One region of the Blautia difficilis genome, then DNA from elsewhere that is predicted to be linked to it. Evidence: riboswitches for the same ligand, from Rfam matches in the RefSeq annotation. Region 1 holds a riboswitch; each other region holds the start of a gene.
What was found. A riboswitch is a leader RNA that binds a small molecule or an ion and turns the genes downstream of it on or off. The one in region 1 is predicted to bind cobalamin.

Region 1 (3,155 bases):
GAAGGTTAAGAATGCAGGAGCTATTTTTATCGGAGAATACAGCTCTGAACCTCTGGGAGATTATTTTGCAGGACCAAACCACGTACTTCCCACCAACGGAACTGCCAAATTCTTCTCCGCCCTTTCTGTAGATGACTTTATCAAAAAATCCAGCATTGTCTATTATTCCAAAGCTGCACTGAGGGACATCCACAAGGATATTGTCCAGTTTGCAACATCTGAACAGCTGACTGCACATGCAAACTCCATTGCAGTACGTTTTGAGGAAGAAGAGAACTAATCAGAAGGAGACATACAATGGCCAGAGAAGCTTCGGTAGAAAGAAATACAAAAGAAACACAAATTAAATTAACGATCAGCCTGGACGGAACCGGATGTTCTCATATTGAGACAGGCGTAGGATTTTTTGACCACATGCTGGACGGCTTTACCAGACACGGACTTTTTGACCTGAACGTAAAAGTAAAGGGAGATCTGCAGGTAGATGACCACCACACCATTGAGGACACCGGAATTGTACTGGGAACAGCATTAAAAGAGGCAATCGGTGACAAAAAGGGCATAAAACGCTACGGAAGCTGCATCCTTCCTATGGATGAATCCCTGGTGCTCTGTGCCATTGACCTGTCCGGCAGACCCTATTTTGCCTGGGATGCAGAGTTTACCGCTGACCGGATCGGAGATATGTCTACAGAAATGGTGAAGGAGTTTTTCTATGCTATTTCCTATTCCTGCGGCATGAACCTGCACATCAAGGTCTTAAGCGGCGGCAACAATCACCATGTGGCAGAAGCCATGTTCAAAAGCTTCGCCAAGGCACTGGACGCAGCTACCTCCTATGACCCACGGATCACAGACGTACTTTCCACAAAGGGAAGTCTGGCATAAAGGAGGCATATATGAATAAAAAAATTACCCCTGTACAGCAGTCCGGGGAAAAAACCTTCACCTGGGCAGACTTTAAGTTAAACAGTGACGGAATGGTACCTGTAATAGCACAGGACTATGAGACTGGTGAAGTACTGATGTTGGCCTATATGAATGAAGAGGCCTACAATACCACTGTGGAGACAGGAAAAATGACCTACTGGAGCAGAAGCCGCAATGAACTGTGGACCAAGGGTCTGACCTCCGGACATCTCCAATATGTGAAATCCCTTACCCTGGACTGCGACAACGACACTATCCTGGCCAGGGTGGAGCAGGTGGGAGCCGCCTGTCACACCGGAAACAGAACCTGCTTTTTCAAACCACTGTACCAAAGGTAAGCTTTCTGAAGATTTTCGACATTATACTCCCAATATCCGGAAAAATGTCTGAAAAATACAAAACGATTTTTGCTAATTTTCGTCTTATTCTTGACAATCTTTAAAATTTGTGGTAAAAAAAGAGTATCCGAATTGAATATGTGCAAGAGTTATAACGTTAAGGTTGCATCCTAATGGATGTGCAAAAGGGAATCCGGTGAGAATCCGGAACGATACCGTCACTGTGTAAGGGAGCTGTTTTTCAGAACCACTGGTTTACCGGGAAGGGAGAAGCAGCGATGAACGAAGTCAGGAGATCTGCCTTAGCGTGGAATTTGAGGTCTGCGGTTTACAGTACCTTTGTTCTCATGACTTACATAGTTCTTATCGTATCCTGCCGGATCCTTATGTTAGATGCGGTATTTACGAAATCCGATACAAACCGTGTATAATGAGAAAAGTAACAGCTGCGGAGATGTGGCTGTTTTTCTTTGCATACATCCGTCCGGAAATATTTAATTATTAAAAGAGGATAAACACCATGAAAAGAAAATCTATGTTAGCCTTATTGTTAGCAGTATCAATGACTTGCTCTATGACAGCAGCTACCGGCACAGTTGCATTTGCAGAGGACGCAGCTACAGAAGAATCCGCCGATGACGCAGCTGCTACAGATGACGCAGCAGCTACAGAGGATACAGCAGCAGAAGATGCAGAAGCTACAGATGACGCTTCCGCAGATGCTGATGCTTCTTCCGATGATCAGAAGGCAGCTGATGAGGTTGGCGCACTGATCGATAAAATCTATGTTCAGGAAAGAACAGACACAACAGATGATGACTGTAAGGCAGCCAAAGAAGCATGGGATAAGCTGACAGATGCCCAGAAGGAACTGGTAACAGGTGAAAATGCAGATCCTGACTACTTCGGACGTGACACAGGAGATGCTTCCAAAGATGATCCTCGCAACCAGGATGAAATCGGTGAAAACGAGCTTTTAGTAGTAAGCTTTGGTACCTCCTTTAACGACAGCCGTGCAGAGGATGTCAAAGGCATTGAAGATGCTCTGGCAGCAGCATATCCGGACTGGTCTGTAAGAAGAGCTTTCACAGCACAGATCATCATCAACCATGTACAGGCAAGAGATAACGAAGTGATCGACAACATGCAGCAGGCACTGGACCGTGCAGTAGCTAACGGCGTTAAGAACCTGGTTGTACAGCCTACTCATCTGATGCATGGTGCTGAATATGATGAAATGACAGAAGCAATTGATGAATACAAAGATAAATTTGAATCTGTAGCAATCGCTGAACCAATGCTTGGTGAGGTTGGTGATGACGCTACTGTGATCAACGATGACAAAAAAGCAGTTGCCCAGGCAATTACAGATGAAGCTTGCAAGGTAGCCGGATTCGATGATATGAAGGCAGCCGCAGATGCTGGTACAGCATTTGTATTCATGGGACATGGTACTTCCCATACAGCAAACGTAACCTACGACCAGATGCAGACACAGATGAATGATCTTGGATTCACAAACGCTTTCATCGGTACTGTTGAAGGTGAACCGGAAGATACCGCATGCGATAAAGTAATCGAAAAGGTAAAAGAAGCAGGATTCAAGAATGTAATCATTCGTCCTCTGATGGTTGTTGCAGGTGACCATGCAAACAACGATATGGCCGGCGATGATGAAGATTCCTGGAAGAGCCAGTTTGTAGCATCTGGAGATTTCGACAGTGTTGACTGCCAGATCGAAGGACTTGGAAGAATTGCAGCAGTAGAAGATCTGTATGTAGCTCATACAAAAGCAGCAATCGACTCCCTGGGAGCAACAGATGATGCAGCTGCAGATGAGAACGCTGAAGCAGCAGATGATGAAACTGCATCAGAAAATGAAGCAAC
Region 2 (3,155 bases), on a different contig from region 1:
TTCTGGATTCTCGGAGATTTGGGAATATCTGATGTTTGAAATTTTTCCATATTTCTCCTTTCTCATGAAAGAGGAGTTTTTCATCTTCGCATTGCCATTCCCAACGCTCAGACAAATTTCTTTCTCTTTTTCATGTACTCATGTAAAGTCATTATACCTCATTCGCCTCATAAGGTCAACAAAAAACAACATATTTCAAACTGTTTATATGTTGTTTTTTGTTTGAATTGTTTGTGAAATTTAGTTGTTTTTATTTTGAACCCCAATTGACAATCTTTCTTCTTTCTGTCATAATTGTTATATATATTTTTTCAGAATATCTCTGCAAAACAGTCATTAATTTTATTTAAAAGGGGATGATCCTTACGTATCTTGCAGATATCCATACACATTCCATTGCAAGCGGACACGGTACTTCCTGCACAATTTCCGATATGGCAAAAGAAGCCGGACGCAAAGGCATGAAGCTTCTGGGCATTACGGATCACGGTCCCGGCACGCTTGCTTCCGGCACATCTTCTTATTTCCGCGGGCTGCCATTCTGCCCCAGAAAGCGTTTTGGTGTAGAAGTACTTTATGGCGTAGAACTCAATATTCTGGACATTCAGGGACATGTAGATCTAAGTGATGAGCTGTTGTCTAATCTGGACTACGCTATCATAAGTATGCATAGCCAGAACTACAGATCCGGAACTGTCAAAGAGAATACTCTTGCATACCAGAATGCAATGAAGTATCCTGCCGTAAAGGTTCTGGGCCATTGTGATAACCCGGCTTTTCCGGTGGATTACGATACACTGGCTTATACAGCCAGCAGAGAAAATGTAATTTTTGAAATCAACGAAGTCTCACTGACTCCCGGCGGATACCGCGGTGACACCAGGGCAAATAACGCAGAAATCCTTCGTTGCTGCCTTAAATATCGGCTTCCCATTGTTTTATCCAGCGACAGCCATGGAAAAGAGCATGTAGGAGATTTTACCTATGCAGCAGAGTTTGTTCATCAGACTGGTTTTCCCGAATCATTGATTCTGAACAATCAGATTCCCAGACTGAAGGTTTTTCTTCAAACCCGTTAGTTGTTTCCAATATGTGTTCATGCCATTTCTTATGCAGACATATAAAAAAAGATCATCAACAGATATTTCTCATATAAATATCCATTGATGATCTTTTTTATCTTCACCGGTCAACCATCCTTACTGCTGATCTGCGCGCATTTTCTTCATCAGTTCAGCCAGTTCCTGATATTTCCCGGTCACATATCCATAGTTCTTTCTCTTATGAGGAAGCTGACAGTTGGTACAGTCCTTCAATCCACTGTCTGTATATCGAAAATTCCCACCGCATTGATCCCCCAGTGCATATAAAGGGCAATAACAAAACAAACAGTTAAAATCCTCAGGATCTGCTCCCTTATGGCAGGGAAAAAACTCACATTTTTTATGACTAAAAAAAGAATACTCTTTATCTTCCCAATATGGTTTTTCCATATCTCATTTCCTTCTTCCAAACAAGCAGATAACAGATCAATCTATCATTTTCTCCATAATAAAGAGGGAGCGATGCTACTCCGGGGTAGAAGATTAATCCGTTCATGAGTGCGCGGAGGGAACGAATATTTCCGAAGTAGTATCGCCTGCCATTTAATCATGTATAATTCATAAAGAACAGGCGCATTCCATAAAAAAATGTCTGCCTTCGAAAAAAAGCAGACAACGCTCCGAAGCTGCGGATTCAACGGAGTTGGTTGTTACACTTTACACGGAAGTTTAACCTCGCCATACTAAGCAGGTTTCCTGGCTCCAGGCTCATCGCTCCTCTCTCCTTCTCATGCTATGGCACAATGGATCTGCGAGATTTGCTCCTCTGTTACAGTGACCGGATCGCTCAGGTTTCTCACCTGATTCCCTCTCTCTGTACCGTATAATAACAGTATCAGCACTTAATATGTTCTATATGGAATTATACTGACCTTATAATAGCATCACTGTTAGAGAATGTCAACTATTTATCAAAGTTTTTCAGAAACTTTTTAATCGAATCAAGCAAGTAGCGAAGCGGATTGCGAATATCCGCTTGACTTTTTTTCAAACAAAAACCAGGTAACAGCACATATGGATGTCACCTGGCCTTTTCTCATTATTTTTTTTGATCGGATATAATCTTTTGCAGATTATACAAGTCTTCTTACTGATACAATTGTTCTATATGCAGCATTGTCGCTGATCTTAATACCATCTACAGAGTTGGATGCATGTACAATACGTCCATTTCCCATATAAATTGCCACATGGCCGCCATAGCAGATCAGATCACCCGGCTGCGCATTTGCATAAGATACTTCTGTTCCACAGTTCTGCTGTTCATAAGAAGTTCTCGGAAGACTTACTCCAAAGTTGGCATATACACTCTGTACAAATCCAGAACAGTCTGCACCACTTGTAAGACTTGTTCCTCCCCATACATATGGATTTCCCACAAACTGTGTAGCATAATCCACTACAGAAGAGCCTGAACCTGAACCAGAAGAAGAATTGTCAGAATCAGAAGACTGTTCTTCTTCATAATCTTCCTTTGATACTGTATTGTCAGAATCAATAACATTGCCATACTCATCATATTCCACATCCTCACCGGACTGTGCATTATCAATGACATTGCCATCTTCATCATATTCTACATCATCTGATTCCTCATAGGTATCTTCGTCTGTATCCTCATCTGTATTTTCAACCGGATTTCCATCCTCATCATACTCTACATCTTCTGAGTTTGCTGCTTCCTCTGCTGCAGCAGCTTCTTCTGCCGCCTGTCTTGCAGCTTCTTCCTCTGCCTGACGTCTGGCCTCTTCCTCTGCCGCAATACGCTCTGCTTCCAGCTGCTGGATCTCTGCAGTCTGCTCTGCCAGAAGATTTGCATATTCTGTTGCCTGCTGCTGTGCATATGCGATTTCATTTTCATAATCAGCAGACTCAGATTTTTTCTGATCAATCTGGCACTGAAGAGTATAAGACTGCTCTTCATAAGAAGATTTCATTTCTTCCAGCTCTGCCTTATCAGACTCATACTGTGTTTTTAAATTATTTACTTCATCAATGGTCTTCACATATTTGTCCAGATTTTTTCTGTCCTGCTCATACATCTGCTGGGTA
Region 3 (3,155 bases), on a different contig from region 1:
TCTGGGTGCAGAAAAACAGGGTTGCTATAAAAACGCAGGGAATAATCACAGCCAGATTTTCCCATTTCGCACCTGCCAAACTTCCCATCAGCCAGAAAGTAACTGTCTGGATTCCATCTCTGTCGCCCGCAATATAGACAACAAAGTTTGAAAATGCACTGCACACACTTCCAAGTGCTGTACCTGCAAGCAGAAGTCGGACTGAATTTGCCCGGCCTCCTATATTTGCAGTGATCTGTACCAGTACAGAAATAAGGAAGGCTCCGATAAATGCGCAGATTCCAATAGAGTTGGAGCCAAATACGGCTCCAACTCCAAGAAAGATTGCCACTGTTGCACCAAGAGATGCACCAGAGGAAATACCCAGAATATACGGATCTGCAATCGGATTTTTCACAATGGCCTGCATTACCACACCTGCAACTGCCAGACCCATGCCAACGGCTGTTGCAAGAAGAATACGGGGAAGGCGGATAAACCACACAATATCAGACATGGCTCCTACACCATAAACCTCCGGATCCCCGATTCCAAACACTTTATACAAAATTACACTATACACATCTTTCACAGAAAGATCTACAGAACCAATGGTAACTGCAGTCAGAATGGATATCACCAGAAGCACAGTCAGTAATATCACCGCCAGCACATAGATCGGCTTTCCATGAAAAATTCCATTTTTAAAATCCGGTTTTCTTTTCATTTTATTCGTACAGATCCGGATATAATGCTTTTGCAAATGTCATAATTCCGTCATAGGTTCTGACACCGCTGCAGTATACTTCATTCAAGTTTACAGAGAATACTTTGTTGTTCTTAACTGCTGAAAGGCTCGCATATGCAGGGTTATCTGTAATATCAGCGATTGCCTCATCAGATGTCATAAATCCATCATAGTTGATCATGAATAATACGTCCGGATCAGCTGCGATCAGATCCTCTGCACCAACGTTTTCAGAGTTCTCTGCACCAAGCTTCAGCTCTGCACCAAGTGTCTCCGGAATATTTCCGCCAAGTGTCTCTGTTCCATATACACGGAAGGAATCTCCCTCATCCTCAAGAACTGCTACGGATAACGGGTCTGTTCCTTCTACATGCTCTTTTACTTTATCAATCTCACCCTTCATCTGATCAACGATTTCCTCTGCCTTGTCTTCGCAATCAAAGATCTTGCCAATGTTCAGGATATCCTCATATTCGTCTTCAATTGTACGTGGGAACTCAGAAGCCGGTCCCTTTGCAGCACTGTTCAGGGACATGTATGTATTTACATCTCTCTCCTGCCAGAAACTTACATCAGAAAGCCAGTCATCATCGAAAGAAGAATACCATGCCGCAATAAAATCAGGCTCCATTGCAACAACTTCCTCTTTGGATGGCTTGGTATCCATATACTGAATCTTGTCAAATTCATCTTTTAAATCCTCACGCACATCACCGTCCAGACCGCAAGCAGCTACGATCTTATCACCGAGACCAAGTGCCAGAAGCTCTTCGATATTGGAGTTTGCATATGCAAATACTTTCTCCGGAGCTTTCTCAAAAGTCATTTCAACCGGTTCGTTCTCATAATTGTAGGTTGTGATTGTTACGGGATAATGGCTGTCTCCATCCTCCGCAAATACAGTTGTTCCCATTCCCAGGCTGAGAATTCCTGCCAGACATAACATTCCTGCTGCTGTTTTCATGTTTTTCATGCTTTTTCTCCTTATTTTTTCTTTTGTTTTTTTGCTTTTAAAAGAAAAAAGTCCGCTTCCATGAAAAAGCGGGCATCACAAAAAAACATGATACGAAAGACAGCACTTTACACGGAAGTTTCTTTCTATGAACCAAGCAGGTTTCCTGGCTTACAGCTTAAATCCCCATTCCCTTCTCACATAAAAATGCAATGGATATGAATGTGGCATAACTGAATACAGTGACCGGATCGTTCAGGATTCTCACCTGATTCCCTCTTCTGAAAATAGTGTAAATTTTATATATTTTTCAGCACTTGGCACATTTATTCTTTTAACTATAAATGAGCAAATTTGAGAAACTGCACAATTAAATCTTCAGTATGCGGACAGTAAAAAAGAATAAAGTAGTTTAATGTTCGCGTAATGTGTACAACCAGCTACAAATTTTGTGCAATTTTCGGTATTTGCTCATTTATAGCTTTTAAGCAAAATTATTATAACTTACGCTTTAACCAAAGTAAAGAATTTTCTTTAACAATATTTTTGATAATCTTACTTTTTTGTATTTGCTGGAATTCCCAGAGGTTGACCGCCCCTGCCGGGGGGGGGGATAAAGTTCGCGCACCACTCATATAGCATGTCTTGCAATCCATAAGACATTGAATTACATTCGTGCTATTCACAGAGAGATACAAAAGATGACATACACAGCACTCTTTCCTATGATTGTTGAGGAAATATTATCCCTTAACGCCTTATCTCATCACCATATCAAAAAGACTCTGATAACTATCCACAACATCAAAAACAACGCTGTCACTACTGATAGCCTTAAAGTGTTCCCGTGCGCAGTGTATCTTAGATTCCTCAATCGAACGCAGCTGCATAGAGGACATAGAGCCCTTGGTTTCAGCTGCAAAATAAATATGCTTTACCTTTCCCTTATAGAAAGCAATTGCCCAGTCAGGATTATAATTTCCTACCGGTGTCGAAATATAGAATCCATTCAGCAGTACAGATCTTTTGGATGATGATGTCAATGATATTTTAAAAGTAAGCGAAGGCAGATTGAAGAATGTTTTCGTATTATGAAAACTGATTTTTCTGCAAGACCAGTTTATTTACAGGATGATAACAGGATTAAAGCTCATCTTCTAATCTGTTTTCTCTCATTAACAATCTACCGTTATCTTGAGAAAAAGTTAAATTTGCAATATACCTGTGAAGAATTATTGGACTCTCTAAAGGCAATGAATTTTGCAGAAATACAGGAACAGGGATTCATCCCGCTGTATAAACGCGAAAAGATTACGAATGCTCTTCATGAAAGCTGTGGTTTTAGGACAGACTATCAATTTATAACAAAGAGCAAAATGAAAACAATACAGAAAAAAAGTAAAGGGAAGGAATAAATTATTATACTTCAAAACAACGGCAAAAATCGCTGAACCCCAGTAAAATCAATGGATACAG
Region 4 (3,155 bases), on a different contig from region 1:
TCCATTAAAGTTCCGTTTCCCTCGATTGCACCTATATAAACATCTGTATCTTCATCGTCATAAATACAAGTTACGTTTCCTTTAATTGTTATTCCTTTTGCAATTCCATCACATCGCGAAAAGACAGTTTGAAATTCATCTGTTTCGCTATTATATGCATATGATTCATCAATTTGTACATTTATATTTTCTACAATTCCATTGTCATTTATACGAAAAGGAAATACAGCAATGTTTTCTTTTGCTTCTTTTGAAGCATATGTAATGGTGTGTCCTTTTCCGTTCAATATGCCGCCAAAACTAGATGTTGCTTCTGGAACATCTGAAATGTCAATGTCATTACATAGTATAACCGTTTTATTATTATAATTTTGTATATTTTCGATAAAATTATAATAATCTTGTTCTGTATTAATACAGTATTTCCCTGTTGAATCTTGTGATAATATATCTGAATTAGCTTTTACAAGATAGGCATTACTAAATAATAGAAAAGCTGAGAATATTAACTGATATAAGATTTTTTTTTCTTTTTTCTTTTTCTTCATATCTATTTACACCCTAAAATTAAAATAATATGAAAAAGAACTAATGCTTTATAAAGTGAAACTTTATAAAGCATTAGTATCTTCATCTTTTTTATTTGCTATTAAAATTTACTTTATTTCCAACCCGGAACCTGAATCCACTGATCTCCCTGCTGAACATAACTGGAAAATCCAAGATCTAATCCCATCATCATAGAAAAATCTAAGCATACAGTGTGTTCTTTAGTGTCGGAAAGTACAGTATCAACACCTAAGTTATCTGTATTACCATCAATAATAGTCATCCAACCTGAATAATTATTATAGTCTTTTTCAGAAAGCCAATCTGTTTTATGAACTGTATTATTCCAGGTTGAATTTTTTGTAACCTTCATGCTTTCTGTTTCTGTTGTATTAAGATCTGATAATTTGAAATATTTTTCTCTTCCGTTAGCAAGAGAGTTTGCTGTTTTATTTGCTGTACCATCATCTGCAAATACTTTCCCTAAATCGCTATTAGCATGATTTTCCATTTTAACAGCTGGAATATAATTTCCATACTGACTATCATACCAACTTAAAACTCCTTGATAATGATAAGTTTTACCATTTAAAGTCTCTTTTGTTTCAGTATCAGATCCCGAAACTGCTTTCAGAACATCTAGTGCAGTAACAGAACCATTGGAATTTGTTACTGTAACAACTTTTTCTGGCACAATGTCTGGTGACGCACTTTTTTTTCCTGTTAAACCAGTTGTCTTTATAGACACTTTTGCAGTTACTGTATCTGCCATAGCCGGTACTGCTGTGCTTCCTACCATTGTTGTTGCCATTAAGAATGCAATCACGCTTTTTCTTACTTTCATGTTCATTTCGTTTCCTCCTTACCTTAAATTATAAATGTATTATTTTTTTGCAGGTTATCCTGCAAAATATATCATTTCGCAGCCTTTTCAGACCACGTTTGATACCTGTTTTCCATAAAAAAGGGTACAAAAAATAAACCTCCGTTATGCCTACAGATGTTTGTTTTTTTCTTTTACTAAAGTCCGTCTCCTGACTTAAAGTTCCAACCTACTTGCTGCCCTTCTCGGAAAGGATCTTTCCAATGGTTTCGCAGTGTTCGTCCTTATTACAGTGGGGATAAACCGTACCGGTATCTCACCGGATTTCCGAAAACTAAAGGGATAAAAAGCGACTTCCGATATTCAGTTATCAAAGTGCAAAAAAAATCCCCACCATACTGGCAGGGAATATAATGTACAGATTGAACTTTCACTCATATCCTTCGCATTATAGTATTCCCTTTGAATACCATTACAAGAATACAGTGAACTGCAGACTAAATATACTGCAAGGGAACGGAACCCTGTTTGGGATTCTCACCCAACGATTCTTCAATCATTACCGTAGTAATGAGCTGTACATGTGCGCTAAACGCTATTCGTTTTTTACGAAACCATCTTAACATTTTGTCCATAATTTGTCAATATCCCGATTACAAATAATTACTTCCCTTATTATCCCCGGAATACGTCTGAGAAAACACTCTTTTACAGAATCTCCACAATGCGGAATATACAAATCAAAGGAATGATCTTCCACACCTCGGTTCTAAAGTCCATACTCATCATAATACTGCCTGCGCTTTTTAGCATCTGTCACTACGATCTGAATCTCATCATTTCTCTTATCAAGAATAAGTTTATTAATCAAAACACTAAGGCGTTCTTCTCCTCTGACTTCGCCAATTGCTTTTCCTTCCGCTCTTAACCTTTCCGATTCCAGTTCCAAAACTTTTCCACCCATAGCATCACCTATCCCTTTCTGGATCTTCTCTTCATCCTGGAAGATATAGTCCGAGATTTTTACAATCAGTTTTATCAGATCCGTATATAATTCCGACCTTCCAGATCCTGTCAGTTCCTTGTGAACCTCACATGACTGAAGTCACATGCTTCCAGACGCTTTAGGCGTCCGACTGAATATCGGCGGATACGCCTGTAACTTAGGTACGCAGTTATGCGCATTTCCCATGCCAGATATGGCAGGTTCCCACATTACAGGTAGTCCACTGTATATCTGCCTGTATCTATGCTGCTTTTAAGAGTTCCATTTCTGAATGGAGTTTCCTCAGATCTGCATAGACGCATGAGGTTCTACGCTTTACAGGAGGGACTTTTGCCTCCAGTAAAGACCTTTCCGTTGCCGGAAGGGATTTTAAAAGTTCCCTTATAAAATATCTCGCCCCGATATTATACGATGCCGACAGGTCACAGTTATATCTTTTTCCTGTCTGGAATACACAAAGACTGTGATTTTTCGGGTCACGGGACACACTTCCGGAGCCATCGTATGCAAGCCTGCTCGTATTCCATGCGCAGACTCTGGATACCCGCATTCCTTTTCTGTGTGCCTGATGCTCACAGCGTTTCTGGATATCCCGTTTTCTCCACAGATGCAGTTTCTGTTTTTTCTTTCCGGATATCTTTCCCTGCATTTCCAGATACTCGAATACGATCACATCTGCATGGTTCTCTTCTGCATTTTTTACGATCGCACCTGCAATTTTTCTTCCCAGCTCTATGTTCAGGCGTTTCGTATATGCCCATCTTCCCCGTGACTGCG

Region 2: it holds a riboswitch for cobalamin, as region 1 does, so the genes downstream of both, H8Z82_RS07065 (cysteine-rich small domain-containing protein) here and H8Z82_RS03075 (sirohydrochlorin cobaltochelatase) in region 1, are expected to answer to the same signal.
Region 3: it holds a riboswitch for cobalamin, as region 1 does, so the genes downstream of both, H8Z82_RS10150 (ABC transporter substrate-binding protein) here and H8Z82_RS03075 (sirohydrochlorin cobaltochelatase) in region 1, are expected to answer to the same signal.
Region 4: it holds a riboswitch for cobalamin, as region 1 does, so the genes downstream of both, H8Z82_RS14505 (hypothetical protein) here and H8Z82_RS03075 (sirohydrochlorin cobaltochelatase) in region 1, are expected to answer to the same signal.

What each region holds. Positions count from the first base shown of each region.
Region 1 is NZ_JACOQG010000003.1:15,366-18,520, reverse strand. Features, by position in the region: gene hisD (histidinol dehydrogenase) at 1-280, shown strand, start outside; gene hisB (imidazoleglycerol-phosphate dehydratase HisB) at 298-888, shown strand; partial or broken gene hisI (phosphoribosyl-AMP cyclohydrolase) at 951-1,265, shown strand; cobalamin riboswitch at 1,412-1,587, shown strand; gene H8Z82_RS03075 (sirohydrochlorin cobaltochelatase) at 1,789-3,155, shown strand, end outside.
Region 2 is NZ_JACOQG010000008.1:82,563-85,717, forward strand. Features, by position in the region: gene H8Z82_RS07055 (glycyl radical protein) at 1-50, opposite strand, end outside; gene H8Z82_RS07060 (phosphatase) at 357-1,079, shown strand; gene H8Z82_RS07065 (cysteine-rich small domain-containing protein) at 1,200-1,493, opposite strand; cobalamin riboswitch at 1,773-1,964, opposite strand; gene H8Z82_RS07070 (C40 family peptidase) at 2,177-3,155, opposite strand, start outside.
Region 3 is NZ_JACOQG010000015.1:17,751-20,905, reverse strand. Features, by position in the region: gene H8Z82_RS10155 (FecCD family ABC transporter permease) at 1-706, opposite strand, end outside; gene H8Z82_RS10150 (ABC transporter substrate-binding protein) at 708-1,700, opposite strand; cobalamin riboswitch at 1,819-2,015, opposite strand; gene H8Z82_RS17145 (restriction endonuclease) at 2,438-2,722, opposite strand; partial or broken gene H8Z82_RS10145 (IS1634 family transposase) at 2,697-3,094, shown strand.
Region 4 is NZ_JACOQG010000032.1:404-3,558, forward strand. Features, by position in the region: partial or broken gene H8Z82_RS14500 (hypothetical protein) at 1-548, opposite strand, end outside; gene H8Z82_RS14505 (hypothetical protein) at 662-1,399, opposite strand; cobalamin riboswitch at 1,557-1,745, opposite strand; gene H8Z82_RS14510 (hypothetical protein) at 2,142-2,336, opposite strand; gene H8Z82_RS14515 (IS200/IS605 family accessory protein TnpB-related protein) at 2,620-3,155, opposite strand, start outside.